DNA from 2 places in the Paraburkholderia sp. GAS448 genome. Region 1 is predicted to be linked to the other one. Evidence: riboswitches for the same ligand, from Rfam matches in the RefSeq annotation. Region 1 holds a riboswitch; the other holds the start of a gene.
What was found. A riboswitch is a leader RNA that binds a small molecule or an ion and turns the genes downstream of it on or off. The one in region 1 is predicted to bind thiamine pyrophosphate.
Positions count from the first base shown of each region.

Region 1 (7,546 bases):
GGGCCGCGATGTCGTCAGGTTCAGCGACATGGCCGAGCGGAGTCGCTTCGGCGGCGCGCGCCCATGCGGCCGCATTGTCGGCGCTTGGGCCGCGATCCTTGCGTGTGTAGCCAGGCGCGACGCAGTTTACCGTCACGCCGTGCGGCGCCAGTTCGGCGGCGGCTGTTTTCGCAAGCGATTCGACCGCGGCCTTGGCTGCCGCCGTTGCGGCGAACGGCGCGTCCGCGTGGTAACGATGCGCGACGAACGAACTCACTGCGACCACACGCCCTCGCTTCGATGTTTCGAGGGCGGCCGTCGAGCGTTTCACGAGCGCCGCAAACGCGCAGGGCATCGCGGCGAACGATTCGGCGAGCGCGTCGGCGTCGAGCGCGCCCAGCGTTTGGCGCTGCGCCTGCCCTGCATTGGCGACGAGCTGATCGAGCGCGCCGAATGTGGCGAGCGTTTGGTGAACCGCATGTTCCGAAGCGCCGCGTTCAGCGAGATCGCCGTACACCGTGGCGCAGGACGCGCCGTTCAATGCGCAGTCGGCCGCCACCGCGTCGAGTCGCTGGCGCGAGGCTGCATCCGCACCGCGCGCATGCAGCATCAGCGCGACGCGCGGGGCCGCGAGGCGTCGCGCGAGCGCGGCGCCGATGCCGGAGCCCGCACCGGTGATCAGCACGACGCGATCGAACGACGCCGTGTTCATGCGGCCGCGCGCTCCATTGCGCGTTCGACGAAGAGCGTCTGATCATGGAACGCTTCGAGCGACTTCCGGTGTGCGACGCTGACGATCGCCGCATTCGGCAGACGTTCGTTGAGCACCCGGTAGATGACCGTTTCGTTGTCGGGATCGAGTGCGCTGGTTGCTTCGTCGAGGAACAGGAAGTCGGGCTTTTGCAGCAGCACGCGCGCGGCGGCCAGACGCTGCTGTTCGCCCGGCGACAGCATGCGCTCCCAGTGCGCCGACTCGCGCAGGCGATCCGCGAAGTCGGACAGATTGCAGACCACCAGCACTTCGCGACAGGCTTCGTCGGTGAACGCGCTTTCGTCCGACGGGTAAGTCAGTGCGGCCTTGAGCGTGCCGATCGGCAGATAGCTGCGTTGTGGCACGAACATCAGCTTCGCGCCGACGGGCGAATCGATCGAGCCTTCGCCAAACGGCCACAGACCGGCAAGGGTACGCATCAACGTGCTCTTGCCGGCGCCGGACGGCCCGCGCACGAGCCAGCGCGATTTCGGCGCAATGCTGAACGAACCGACGTTCGACATCGGCATGCCGTTGGGATGCTGCAGCCGCAGATCTTCGACGACGAGCGACTGCGTGTCCGTCATGCGGATATTGATGCCGCCATGGAAGGTGCCGCCCGAGACCGACTCGCGCAGATGCTGATCGCCCATCACGCGGTGGAATTCCCGCAGACGGTTGACCGTAGCGCGCCATTCGGCGAGCGAATCGTAATTGTTGATGAACCAGGAAAACGAATCGCTGACCGTGCCGAACGCGCCCGTCACCTGCTGATAGACGCCGAGGGAAATGCTCTTCGAAAAGTATTTGGGGGCCGCCGCGATATACGGAAACACGATCGCCAACTGCGAATAGCTGATCACGACGATGTTGAAGCGCCGCGTAAAGCGCATGACCAGACGCCAGTTGTCGCGGATGTGTCCGAACACGCCTTTGAGCGCCCGCTCTTCTGCCGGCTCGCCCTGATAGAGCGCGATCTGGTCGGCGTTCTCGCGGATGCGGATCAGCGAAAAACGGAAGTCTGCCTCGACTTTCTGCTGCTGATAGTTGATCGACACGAGCGGATGGTTGACCTTGTGGGTCACATACGAGCCGGCGGCCGCGTAAATAAGCGCGGCCCACACCATGTAGCCCGGAATGGAGAACGCCGTGCCAAACAGATGGAACGCCAATGCGCCGGACAGATTCCACAGGATGACGATGAACGAGAACAGTGTGACGGTGGTCGACAGCAGGCCGAGCGCCAGGTTGAGCGTCGAACTCGCAAGCGCCTGCAGATCGACCGATACCCGCTGGTCGGGGTTGTCCGCGAGGCTGTCGCGCTCGATGCGGTAGTACGCGCGGTCGCCGAGCCAGTCGTGCAGGTATTGGCTTGTCAGCCACTGCCGCCAGCGGAATTCAAGCATCTGCCGGAAGTACGTGCGGTACGAACCGAGCAGAATCAGCGCCATGGCGATGACGGTGAACTGCAGCAGCGAATACTTGAAGACGGGAAAGTTGTATTGCTGGATCGCGTCGAAGAAGATGCGTTGCCAGTTGTTGAACCAGACGTTCGCCGCGACCATCGTCATGTTCATCGCGACCACGAGCGCGAGCAGGCCGCGCGCGCGCCATCGGTCTTCGGACACCCAGTATGGCTTGATGAGGCCCCATGCGGTGATATCCGTATTCACGGAACCTGTCGGCTTTTCAGTCATAAGCGTCCTTTAGTGCAGAGTGCGCTATGCGCGGCCGTGGCCTGTAACGCATGGATGGGGCGGCGCGCGGTGCGCTCAGGGCCGGGATTGTCGTGGCCCTGGCTTAACCTGAACTTAAATCGTGTAATGGGGGGCCGCCGGCAATCCCGCCCGGAATGGCGCGGCAATGGCTGGCGTATGCCCGTCAACGCGTGCCATTGTGCCAGACGCCGTCGCCAGCCATATTGAATCGATCTCGAGCTGGCCGGTTTGCGGCTGTCGCGCCTTTTATGGTCTAATGACTTTTGACGAAACAGGGGTGCTTCGCAAGCGGGCCATATGGTGTCGATGCGGTTTGTCGACGTGGCTGCGGCGAGGCTGAGAGAGACCCTTCGCACCCGATCCGGGTAATACCGGCGCGGGAAGTTTCCGGAAGTTTCCACTTCTTCCATTTCCCCGCCGGGCGGCATCCGTCACTGGATGCGTGTTACGCCCGGCCGGCCTCGCCCGCCGGTTTCGTCCTTGGGTACGTGCGCTTTTTGCCGTACGGAAAGGATTCGATGACCGCTCATTCTTCAGTTTTTTGCGTCGTTTGCGTCACCTTTTCTGGCGCCGCCTTGAGCGTGCCGGGCGGGTCGCGATGAACGCTTCTGCTCGACAACCGGATTTCGCCGTGCTCGGCGGCGGCCTCTGCGGGCGTCTTGTCGCGTGGCGGCTGGCCGGCGCGGGACGTCGCGTCGCGCTGTACGAGCGCGGTGACGCGGCGGGCACGCAGGCGGCCGCATGGGTGGCCGCCGCGATGCTGGCGCCGCTGGCCGAAGCAGCCAGCGCCGAACTGCTGATTACCGAACTCGGCGCCGCTTCGCTCGAGAAGTGGCCGCAGATGCTTGCGGAACTGCCGGAGCCGGTGTTCTTCCAGCGCAACGGGACGCTCGTCGTCTGGCATCACCAGGATCGTACCGAAGCGCCGCTGTTCGAGCGCCGTGTGCGCGCGAATGCACCGGCGGCGCTGCTGGACGGCGGTTTCGTGCATCTTTCGGGCGCGCAGCTCGGCGCAGCCGAGCCTGCGCTGACCGGCCGCTTCCCGCAAGGCTGGCTGCTGCCGCACGAGGGCCAGCTCGATAACCGACAGGTGCTCGCCGCGCTCGCGGCCGGCCTTGCCGAGCGCGGCGTCGAAACGCACTGGAATACGCCGGTCGACGATCAGGCACTGCCTGCTGCACACGTGACGATCGATTGTCGGGGCCTGGGCGCAAAGCCGGTCTGGCCGACGCTGCGCGGCATTCGCGGTGAGGTTGCGCGGGTACACGCGCCGGGTATCGGGCTGACGCGGCCCGTGCGCCTGCTGCATCCGCGTTACCCGCTGTACATCGCGCCGAAGCAGAACGATCTGTATGTGATCGGTGCGACGGAAATCGAAGGTGAGGATATGTCGCCCGTCAGCGTGCGCTCGGCGCTCGAGTTGCTGAGCGCGGCGTTTTCGGTCCATCCGGGTTTCGGCGAAGCGCGGATTCTTGAACTGAATTCGCAGTGCCGGCCGACGCTGCCGGATCACCGTCCCGCGCTCGTCTGGGATGGCGCGAACATGTTGCGCGTGAATGGCCTGTACCGGCACGGCTACATGATCGCGCCGGAAGTCGCCGACGAAGCCGTGCGTTTCGCAGACGCCTTGCTGGAAGGACGTATCGTGGACGCCGACGCCTTCGGGGACTGGCGGCGCGACGCGCGCTGGACCGACCTTTTTCATCAGGACACCCGGCCGGCGCTGGCCTGAGCGGACCGGCGCTGCCATTGATCTAGCTGCATACGAACACCATGGATATTCACATCAACCAGAAGCCGTTGTCGCTGCCCGAAGGGGCCACGGTCGCTGACGCACTCGCCGCTTTCGGCGCACGTCCGCCGTTTGCCGTCGCGTTGAATGGCGATTTCGTCGCGCGGACGCAGCATGCGGCCCGCGCTTTACAGCCGGGTGACCGGCTCGACGTCGTGCAACCCGTCGCCGGCGGCTGATTTGACAGTCCTGATTGGCCTGCCATTCCGCCGCGCGCTGCCAGACGCAAGGATCCTGAAATGACTTCTTCCGCCACTGCCGCCACCGCCACCGCCACCGCTGCGGCGCCAGCCGACGCGCTCACGCTATACGGCGAAACTTTCGCGAGCCGGGTGCTGCTTGGCACGTCGCGCTATCCGTCGCTGCAATCGCTGTCCGATTCGATCGACGCAGCACGTCCCGGCATGATTACCGTCGCGCTGCGCCGTCAGATGAACGAAGGCGGCGCCGAAGCCGGCTTCTTCGATCTGCTCAAACGCCGCGGCGTGCCGTTGCTGCCGAATACAGCGGGCTGCCTGACCGTCGGCGAAGCTGTCACTACCGCGCACATGGCGCGCGAAGTGTTCGAAACCGACTGGATCAAGCTCGAACTGATCGGGGACGACTACACGCTGCAGCCCGACCCGGTCGGCCTGATCGAGGCTGCCTCCCGGCTCGTGAAGGACGGCTTCAAGGTGCTGCCTTACTGTACGGAAGATCTCGTGATCGGCCGGCGTCTGCTGGATGCAGGTTGCGAAGCGCTGATGCCGTGGGGCGCGCCGATCGGCACCGGCAAGGGCGTCATCAACCCGTACGGTCTGCGCGTGCTGCGCGAGCGCCTGCCGGACGTGCCGCTGATCGTCGACGCAGGGCTTGGCGTGCCGTCTCACGCATGCCAGGTGATGGAGTGGGGCTTCGACGGCGTGCTGCTGAACACGGCGGTGTCGCAGGCGACTCATCCGGAGACAATGGCCCGTGCGTTCGCGCTGGGCGTCGAGGCCGGGCGCAGCGCTTATCTTGCCGGCCCGATGGCCGAACGTGAAACTGCCCACGCGAGCACGCCGGTTGTCGGCATGCCGTTCTGGCACCAGGATGGGAGCGCCGCATGACGCAAACCTTGCCGCCGACGCGGCGCGATCTTTTCTGGCCGCCCGCCGACGAACTCACCGAAGCTGCTGAGCGGATTCGCTCGCGCCTCGGCGACTGGCCGCCCACGCACGCGCCGTGGCGCATCTGCCTCACCGCGCCTGACGAACCGAACGGCGGCGACCTCATCATCGTCGCCGATCTGCAGCATCATGGCGACCACGTCGCGAAATGGCTCGTGAAGGGCGCGGGCGTCATCGAGGCATCGGACGACAGCGCCACCTTGCATCTGGGCGGCGAGCGCTACGCCCTGGCAGGGCATCTCGCCGAAGACTGGATCGCGGCGCTGGCCGCGTTCCTCGACTGCGGATTCGATCCCCACGACGCACTGACGCTCGCATTGGCCTGGCGCGACGGCGACGAAACCGCCCACTCCGACGCGTGGCCGACTGATCTGACGCGCTTTCCGCGCGTCACCGGTTTGCCGGAAGCGCCGTCGCAGCCGTTTGCGCGTTGCCCGGACCGGCTCGGCCTGTATCCCGTGCTGCCGACGGCCGACTGGGTCGAGCGCGTGCTGGACTTCGGCGTGAAGACGGTCCAGTTGCGCCACAAGGTAGCGGATGCGGGCCTGGCGGGCGAAATCGGGCGATGCGTCGTCGCAGGCCGCAAGCACGATGCGCAGGTGTTCATCAACGATCACTGGCAGGCCGCGCTCGACGCGGGCGCATACGGCGTCCACCTCGGACAGGAAGACGTGCACACCGCCGACCTGCACCGGCTCGCCGCAGCCGGCATACGCCTTGGCCTGTCGACGCACGGCTACTACGAGATGCTGACCGCACTGCATTTCCGGCCGAGTTATATTGCGCTTGGCGCCGTCTTCCCGACCACGACCAAGGCCATGCCGACCGCGCCGCAGGGTCTCGCCCGGCTCGCCCGCTATGTGAAACTGCTCGACGGCGTCGTGCCGCTGGTGGCGATCGGCGGTATCGACGGCCAGGTGTTGCCGCAGGTGCTGGCAACCGGCGTCGGCTGTGCGGCCGTCGTGCGCGCCGTTACCGAGGCTGCGGACCCTGCAGCTGCAGTTTCTGCATTGCAACACGCGTTTCTGCAATAATCGGGGGATACCCTTAACAGGGACAGGGCACGTCACGGCAGCTTTTTCACGATGGCCCTATAATCCGGCCTTCGTGTTCTGTGTAAAAGGACTGTCAGCTTCGTGCCTTCCTCTTCCGAGAATTTCCTCGAGCTACGCGACGTCGACTTCGGTTACGGCGACGGGCTTGTCCTGTCTGGCCTGAACCTGCGCTTTCCGCGCGGTCAGGTGGTGGCGGTCATGGGCGGCTCGGGATGTGGCAAGACCACGGTGCTGCGCCTGATCGGCGGCCTTGTGCGCGCGAACCGCGGCCAGGTGGTGTTCCACGGACAGGACATCGGCGCGCAGACGCGCGATGGCCTGTACGCGCTACGCCGCAAGATGGGCATGCTGTTCCAGTTCGGCGCCTTGTTCACCGATATGTCGGTGTTCGAAAATGTTGCCTTCGCGTTGCGCGAACACACCGACCTCCCCGAAGAGCTGATCCGCGATCTGGTGTTGATGAAGCTCAACGCCGTCGGTTTGCGCGGGGCACGCGATCTCGCGCCGTCCGAGATTTCGGGCGGTATGGCGCGCCGCGTGGCGCTTGCCCGCGCGATTGCGCTCGATCCCGAACTCATGATGTACGACGAGCCGTTCGCCGGCCTCGACCCGATTTCGCTTGGCATCACGGCTAACCTGATCCGCGCGCTGAACAGCGCGCTCGGCGCCACGTCGATTCTGGTGACGCACGACGTGCCCGAATCGTTCGCCATCGCCGACTACGTGTACTTCCTCGCCAACGGCGGCGTCCATGCCGAAGGCACGCCGGCTCAGTTGCGCTCTTCTACGGATCCGACCGTCCGTCAGTTCATCGACGGTGCCCCCGATGGCCCCTTCAAGTTCCACTATCCGAGCAAAACGCCACTGGCGGCAGACTTCGGCATCGGCGGAGGTCAGCCATGATCAGTACGATCGGACGCTCCGTCATCGACCTCCTTGAGCAGGCCGGTTATGCCTCGCGGATGTTCCTGCGGCTCGTGCTCGAGTTCTTTCCGCTGCTGCGCCGGCCACGGCTTGTCACGAAGCAGATCCACTTCGTGGGTAATTATTCGCTGGTCATCATTGCGGTGTCGGGCCTCTTCGTCGGCTTCGTGCTGGGGCTG
Region 1 is NZ_JBNDKT010000024.1:34,491-42,036, forward strand. Features, by position in the region: gene P3T23_RS32490 (SDR family NAD(P)-dependent oxidoreductase) at 1-691, opposite strand, end outside; gene P3T23_RS32495 (ABC transporter ATP-binding protein/permease) at 688-2,427, opposite strand; TPP riboswitch at 2,712-2,848, shown strand; gene P3T23_RS32500 (FAD-dependent oxidoreductase) at 3,047-4,180, shown strand; gene thiS (sulfur carrier protein ThiS) at 4,222-4,419, shown strand; gene P3T23_RS32510 (thiazole synthase) at 4,480-5,328, shown strand; gene thiE (thiamine phosphate synthase) at 5,325-6,422, shown strand; gene P3T23_RS32520 (ABC transporter ATP-binding protein) at 6,525-7,346, shown strand; gene mlaE (lipid asymmetry maintenance ABC transporter permease subunit MlaE) at 7,343-7,546, shown strand, end outside.

Region 2 (7,546 bases), on a different contig from region 1:
GCGCGATGTTGTACAGCAGGATTGCAGTAAAAACGATCCACATGACGGGCCAGCACGCGAATACCGCGCCGGCGGCGACCGAATTGAAGGCGAGTCCGACCGGGAACTGCCAGACGAGAATCGCCACGACGAGGCCGACGATCAGTCCGGCCAGTGACGCCTGCCAGGCGGGCCGCCGCGCCCAGCCAAGCAGTACGAGCACGACCACGATGGGCAGGGCGGCAACGATAAATGATGGCAACAGCGCGTTGCCGACGGGGGTCAGTAGCTGGTGGAACATCACGTCTCCTTAGTTGTTGTACGAACCGGCGCGGAGACTGTTCGTCGGATGACGCGTCGGTTGGGCAGGACGGATGGCGGAGGCAACCTGCGCAGGCACGTTGCCGGATCGCGTAATTAAACAGGTAATTCGTGAAGCAACCGCCAGCTTAAAGCCCATAACGACGCCGTCAAGACGGGAAACTACGGGAGACCCTCCATTCCGCGCAATTGTCCTGGTTCGGCATTGCGCGATGCGCTGTAGACGAGGCGCGCGGCTGATCGTCGACCTTGATCAGTGGTGCCAGTGTCCGCCGTGTCCGCCGTGGCCGCCCCAGTAGCCAAAGCCAAAGCCGATCGATAGCGCGGGCCCATAGTAAGCGGGATAAGCCGGATAAGGCGCGTAGACGGGATAGGGCTGGTAATACGGATAGGCTGGGTAGGCTGGTACGGCATAGGCCGGTGGCGGGGCCGCTGCGACCAGCGCGGGCTGCGTATAACCCTGCGCGTACTGCTGGTCGGACGTGGAAGGCCCCGTGGCCGTGCCGGCAGGCGCGACCGGGACTGCCTGCTGGGTGGCGGAGCCAGGGACGGTGGCGTAGTAGGTGCCGCCCGGATAGGAGCCGTAGGGATAATAGCCGTACGGGTAGTAACAGCCGGTCAGCGACAGGATGGCGATCGCGCTGGCGAGAGGGGCAGCCGCAGAGACGGGTTTCATGACGCGCTCCAGGTTCATCGCGACGCCGGGTTCAGACGCAGCGTCTTCTATGAGCTTACGCTGACGCCGTCAGACTCGGGTTGCAAACCCGTAACGGCATATTTCACTGATTTGCGCTTGCCGTCTTGCGCTCTTCCTTGCATGGAGCCACCTTACTTGCCAACCTGATTGCCGATCACGCCGCCGACTGCCGCGCCACCGAGGGTCGACAGCGCACTGCCGCCGAGCACCGCACCGGCCGCGCCGCCAACACCCGCGCCGATAGCCGTATCGCGCTGACGCGTCGTCATGCCATCACATGCGGCAAGACTCGCAACCGCCGCCACCAGCGCCGCAATCGCTCCGATTCGTTGAACTGTCTTCATGGTACCGACTCCCTTCGGATGATGATGATGAATGGGGACGCATTCCGCGTGCCTGATTTCACTGAGGATATCGTCTGAAGCCGTGTCCGTTTGTGTGCGCTTGTCAGGGATCTGTTGGTTTCGTAATCAATTGTTTCGATGCTTCACAAATCGTGGATCGAAGACAGTCCGCACCCTGAAAAGCACGCAAAAAAGCCCGCCGAAGCGGGCTTCCTTACTGCCTGGAGAAACGCCAGGGCGCACATCCGGCGCTTATTGCCGCTGATAAATCTCGGCGCCTTTCTTCATGAACTCGACGGCCTTCACTTCCATGCCTTTCTTCAAGGCCTCGTCGTCGGATACGCCTTGCTGCGCAGCGAATTCACGCACGTCCTGCGTGATCTTCATCGAGCAGAAGTGCGGGCCGCACATCGAACAGAAGTGCGCGACCTTCGCCGAATCCTTCGGCAGCGTTTCGTCGTGGAACTCGCGCGCCTTGTCCGGATCGAGGCCGAGGTTGAACTGGTCTTCCCAGCGGAATTCGAAGCGTGCCTTCGAGAGCGCGTTGTCACGCACCTGCGCGCCCGGATGGCCCTTCGCCAGATCGGCCGCGTGCGCGGCAAGCTTGTACGTGATGATGCCGGTCTTCACATCGTCCTTGTTCGGCAGCCCAAGGTGCTCCTTCGGCGTCACGTAGCAGAGCATCGCCGTGCCGAACCAGCCGATCATCGCCGCGCCGATGCCCGACGTGATGTGGTCGTAGCCGGGGGCGATATCGGTGGTCAGCGGTCCGAGGGTGTAGAAGGGCGCCTCGTCGCACCATTGCAGCTGGAGATCCATGTTCTCCTTGATGAGCTGCATCGGCACGTGGCCCGGACCTTCGATCATCGTCTGCACGTCGTGCTTCCAGGCGATCTGCGTAAGTTCGCCGAGGGTCTTCAGTTCGCCGAGCTGCGCTTCGTCGTTGGCATCGTAGATCGAGCCGGGACGCAGGCCATCGCCCAACGAGAAGCTCACGTCGTACGCCTTCATGATTTCGCAGATGTCTTCGAAATGCTCGTACAGGAAGCTTTCCTTGTGGTGCGCGAGACACCACTTGGCCATGATCGAGCCGCCGCGCGACACGATGCCCGTCATGCGCTTTGCCGTCAGCGGCACGTATTGCAGACGCACGCCTGCGTGGATCGTGAAGTAGTCGACGCCTTGCTCGGCCTGTTCGATCAGTGTGTCGCGGAAGATTTCCCACGTCAGGTCTTCGGCCTTGCCGTTGACCTTTTCGAGCGCCTGATAGATCGGCACCGTGCCGATCGGCACCGGGCTGTTGCGGATGATCCACTCGCGCGTTTCGTGAATGTGCTTGCCGGTCGACAGATCCATCACCGTATCGCCGCCCCAGCGGATCGCCCACGTCATCTTGTCGACTTCTTCGCCAATCGACGAGGTCACGGCCGAGTTGCCGATATTCGCGTTGACCTTCACGAGGAAGTTGCGGCCGATGATCATCGGCTCGCTTTCCGGGTGATTGATGTTGTTCGGGATGATCGCGCGGCCGCGTGCGACTTCTTCGCGCACGAACTCCGGCGTGATTTCCTTCAGCGCGTCAGGCCCGAACGCGCTTGCGCCGAACGCCTGGCCCGGATGCTGGCGGCCCATCATGTCGGCGAGCTTGTTGCCGTTCGGGCCGCTCTTCTTCAGGGTTTCCAGATACTGGGCACGGCGCTGGTTCTCGCGAATCGCGATGTATTCCATTTCCGGCGTGATGATGCCCTGACGCGCGTAGTGCATCTGCGACACGTTCGCGCCGGCCTTCGCGCGGCGCGGCGTGCGATGCAGGCCGGGGAAACGCAGCTCGGCGGTCGCGGCATCGGCGGCGCGCTCGCGGCCGTAATCGCTCGTGAGGCCCTCGAGCGCTTCCGTGTCGCCGCGTGCCTCGATCCAGCGCTGACGGAGCGCCGGCAGGCCCGCGCGGATGTCGATCTGAGCGTCCGGATCCGTGTACGGGCCCGACGTGTCGTAGACATAGACGGGCGGGTTCTTTTCGCCACCGAAGCTGTCCGGCGTATCCGACTGCGTGATTTCGCGCATCGGCACGCGAATATCGGGTTGCGAACCGGTTACGTAGACCTTGCGGGAATTCGGCAGCGGAGCGACGGCAGCGGCATCGACGTGTGCGTCGGCGGAAAGGAACTTCGGATTGGCGTTCATGCGTTTCTCCTGATGTGGGGCAGCTGTGTTGCCGCTAAGCAGGAGATCGAGAAGGAAGTGGTCGGATTCGCTGTGGGGTGTTGCAGTGGTGAAGCCGCGAAATCCGTACGCTTCCCTGCGCTGGCATTATCCAGATCAGGTTCAAAGGGTATATCTCACCCGCGAAGCACACCGTTGTTCGATGCGCCACGCAGGACCCCCGCGTTAGCAGCGCACACGATACACCTGCCGAGGGGGGCATTGCAACCCATCCTGACGATCAGGCGCCCACTGACATGTCAGAGCGTGAAATCGTCGGCCGCTTCGGGCTGAAACAGGATCTGCAGGACCTTCAGCACTTTTTCGTCGCCGCCCGGCGGCATGAAGCGGATGCGCTCGCCGCGCTTCGCGCCGAGCAGCGCGAGGCCCGCCGGCGAGAAAACATTCAACTGACCATTGCTGAAGTCCGCGCCCGGCGGATAGACGACGGTCCAGGTCATTTCTTCGCCCGTCTGCTCGTCGGCGAGCGTGACCTGCGAATTCATCGTGACGACATTCGCGGCGATATCGCGTGGCGCAACGATGACCGCGCGCGCGAGCAGGTTGTCCAGCATGGTTTGATATTTCGCCTCGGCGCCGGGGCTTGCCGCGTGTTTTTCGAGGCGTACGACATCCAGTTCCGTGAGGTAGCAGGTTTTCTGTTTCATAAGGGTTCTCCAGTTTCGATCTGCGCGATCAGGGCGGCTGAGATCGGCCCGGAGCCTGGCCGACCTGGCTCCGGTGAGGAGGCTTCGTTCAGGCCAGGCGCCGGGCGATGGAAAGCGGGGCGAAGAGGGAATGCGCGGATCGGACCGACTGCCCGGCACGCGCGCAATCGACCCCGCCGTCAGGGCGCGGGCGCATCAGGGCGTGGCAGGACTTACACATGAGAATTGGGCGTCGGTATCAGGAGAGGTGAAATGGGCAAATCGACGAGACGATCATAGCACGCGATATCCGCCCGTCCGGCTGCCTCCGGACAGCGGCCGCGCACGGCCCGACGCGCGCGATCGGCGAGGCATGCCACTCACCGGGTAAACGTTTCGTAATAAAGATTCGGCCATGCAGTCGGCGGTTCTCGCCATGCACTAGCATGGAAGAACAGACCCGCTCGAGATCGCGCGGTCCGCCGCGTCGCATCGTGCCACACCACGCAACCCGATGCGTTTCCCGCAGAGGCGTCAGGTGCATCAGCCGTCTCTACGGCGTTCGTTCCGGCCACTTATTGTGCGCTGCGGAAGCCGCGTTGTGCAGGATCGCCCCTTCGTCGCGGGAGTCACGGACATCGCGGAACTCGCGAAAGTCATACGCATCCGCGGTGCTCGAAGTATTTGCGCTTGTGCGCGATTCTCTCCAGTGCGGTCTGCCCGAAATTTTTTTGGGGCGGCTGTCATAACGCCCGATACCACGCGACAAACGTGCAGATTTCCCAACGGAGCCTGCCATGCGAACCCCCACCAGCCAATCCAGCGCGTTTAGCGACGTGCGCCGTTCGCGTGGCATTCGCGGTCTTGCGGTGGTGATCGCACTCGCGACGAGCGGTGTGGGACAGGCGGCAACGTCGATGTGCACGGCGCATAGTCCCGCGCACCGTGTCGCGCTTGTCGAGCTGTACAGCAGCGAAGGCTGCAGCAGCTGTCCGCCGGCCGACCGCTGGCTTGGCCAGTGGAAGGATGGCAGCGCGTCGAACGGCGTCGTGCCGCTGGAGTTGCACGTCGACTACTGGAACAGCCTTGGCTGGACCGACCGCTTCTCGCAGCACCGTTTCACCGAGCGTCAACAGAGCCTCACCGACCGCGCCGGCGGTCACGTGATCTACACGCCGGAAGTGTTCGTGTCGGGGCGTGAGCTGCGCAGCTGGGCACGGCCCGACAGCTTCGAAACGCGTGTGCAGAACCTGATGTCGGAGCCGGCTCAGGCCGACGTCGCGATCGAACTCGCACCGCGTGCCCAGGGCACGGCAGGCGGGCTGGATGTCGACGCGCGATTCACCGCGCATGCCACGGCCAAAGACACGCTGAACGCCTACGTCGCCGTCTACGAAAACGATCTGACCTCGCAGGTGCGAGCCGGCGAGAACAGTGGAGCAACGCTGCACCATGAGCGCGTCGTGCGGCAATGGATCGGCCCGGTGCCGCTTGTCGCGGGCAGCGCGCGTATTCATCAGGACGTCGCCGTGAGCAGTGAAGATGACAAAGCAATCGCAAGCGGCAACACGCCGGTCAGCCGGTTCGGCGTCGTCGCGTTCGTGGAGAGCGCCTCGACCGGCGATGTGCTGCAGGTGGCCGACCTGGCCGCGTGCCGCTAACGGCGTTCTTGTATGTGGAGAATTCGATGAACACATCCCGTATGCATGTCGATACGGCGCCGCGGCCCGCGGCGCCTGCCGGCCTGATTCATCCTGTCTGGGTGCGCGTGACGCACTGGTTGAACGCGCTCGCGGCCATCACGATGATGCTGTCGGGCTGGCGCATCTACGACGCGTCGCCGATCTTCAGGAACTTCATGTTCCCGCCTTCGATCACGCTCGGCGGATGGCTCGGCGGCGCGCTGCAGTGGCACTTCGCCGCGATGTGGCTGCTGGTGTTCAACGGCCTCGTGTATCTCGCGCTCAATCTCGTCAGCGGCCGTTTCTTCCGCAAGTTCCTGCCGCTGTCGCCGCGCGCGATCCTGAAGGATTTCCTCGCCGCGCTGACCGGCAAGCTGTCGCACGCCGATCTGCGGCAGTACAACGCGGTGCAGAAATTCGCTTACCTGTTCATCGTCTGCGACCTGATCGTACTGGTGCTGTCGGGACTCGCCATCTGGAAATCGGTGCAGTTTCCACTGCTGCGCGAACTCATGGGCGGCTACGACAACGCGCGCGTCGTGCACTTCGTCGCGATGTCGTTTCTGGCGGCCTTCATCGCCGTGCATCTCGTGATGGTCGCGCTGGTGCCGCGCTCGCTCGTCGCGATGCTGCGCGGACGCTAGGAGATCCATCATGACCCTCAACCGGAAAGGCGCGAAGCCTGCCATGAAGCTCGATCGCGAATCGATCCTGGTCGACGCCCGCCGCGAACTCGCGATGCCGTCACGACGCCTGTTCGGCAAACGCCTCCTGACGCTCGGTGGTCTCACGATGCTCACGGGCTGCTCGCTGACCGACAACGACTCGGTGAACAGATTCCTTGCTGCGGTCTCGCGTCTGAACGACCGCGCGCAGGCTTTCATTTTCGATCCGAAGCAGCTGGCGCCTACCTACAGCGAAGCGCAGATCACGCGGCCGTTCCCGTTCAACGCGTTTTACGGAGTCGACGAAGTGCCCGAGGTGGATGCGTCCGACTACAAGCTGCAGGTGGGCGGTCTCGTCACAGGTCAGCGCACGTGGACGCTGCCCGAGCTGTACGCGCTGCCTCACGCGGAGCAGATCACGCGACACATCTGCGTGGAAGGGTGGAGCGCGATCGGTCGCTGGGGCGGCACGCCGTTCAGCGAGTTTCTGCGGCGCGTGGGCGCGGACACGTCGGCGAAATACGTCGGCTTCAAATGCGCCGACGACTACTACGAAAGCATCGATATGCCGACCGCGCTGCATCCGCAAACGCTGCTCACGTTCGAATACGACGGCGAGCGCCTGCCGGCGAAATACGGCTTCCCGATGAAGCTGCGGATGCCGACCAAGCTCGGCTACAAGAATCCGAAGCACATCATGGAGATTTTTGTCACCAACACGTTCCCGGGCGGCTATTGGGTCGACCAGGGCTACAACTGGTTCGGAGGCTCCTGACGCACGCGAGTCGGGCATGACCCCGGGCGGCAGAAGCTTTGGAAGTACCCGGCACAGGCCGGTTTTATCGATCGACAACACACGGAGTGATCTCATGAAACAACTCGCAATCGCAGCGCTGGCCGTCGTATTCCTTGCAGGCGGCACCTCGGCGTTCGCGCAGGAAGCAAGCGGCGCGATGTCGAACGGCGCCATGTCGCATGACACGATGTCCAAGGATTCGATGTCGAAAGA
Region 2 is NZ_JBNDKT010000052.1:6,098-13,643, forward strand. Features, by position in the region: gene P3T23_RS42480 (L-lactate permease) at 1-280, opposite strand, end outside; gene P3T23_RS42485 (hypothetical protein) at 554-976, opposite strand; gene P3T23_RS42490 (glycine zipper 2TM domain-containing protein) at 1,129-1,341, opposite strand; gene thiC (phosphomethylpyrimidine synthase ThiC) at 1,594-3,525, opposite strand; TPP riboswitch at 3,620-3,736, opposite strand; gene P3T23_RS42500 (GreA/GreB family elongation factor) at 3,804-4,211, opposite strand; gene P3T23_RS42505 (DUF1223 domain-containing protein) at 4,988-5,851, shown strand; gene P3T23_RS42510 (cytochrome b/b6 domain-containing protein) at 5,878-6,516, shown strand; gene P3T23_RS42515 (molybdopterin-dependent oxidoreductase) at 6,527-7,312, shown strand; gene P3T23_RS42520 (pentapeptide MXKDX repeat protein) at 7,407-7,546, shown strand, end outside.
Region 2: linked by a shared signal. The riboswitch ahead of thiC (phosphomethylpyrimidine synthase ThiC) and the one ahead of P3T23_RS32500 (FAD-dependent oxidoreductase) in region 1 are both predicted to bind thiamine pyrophosphate.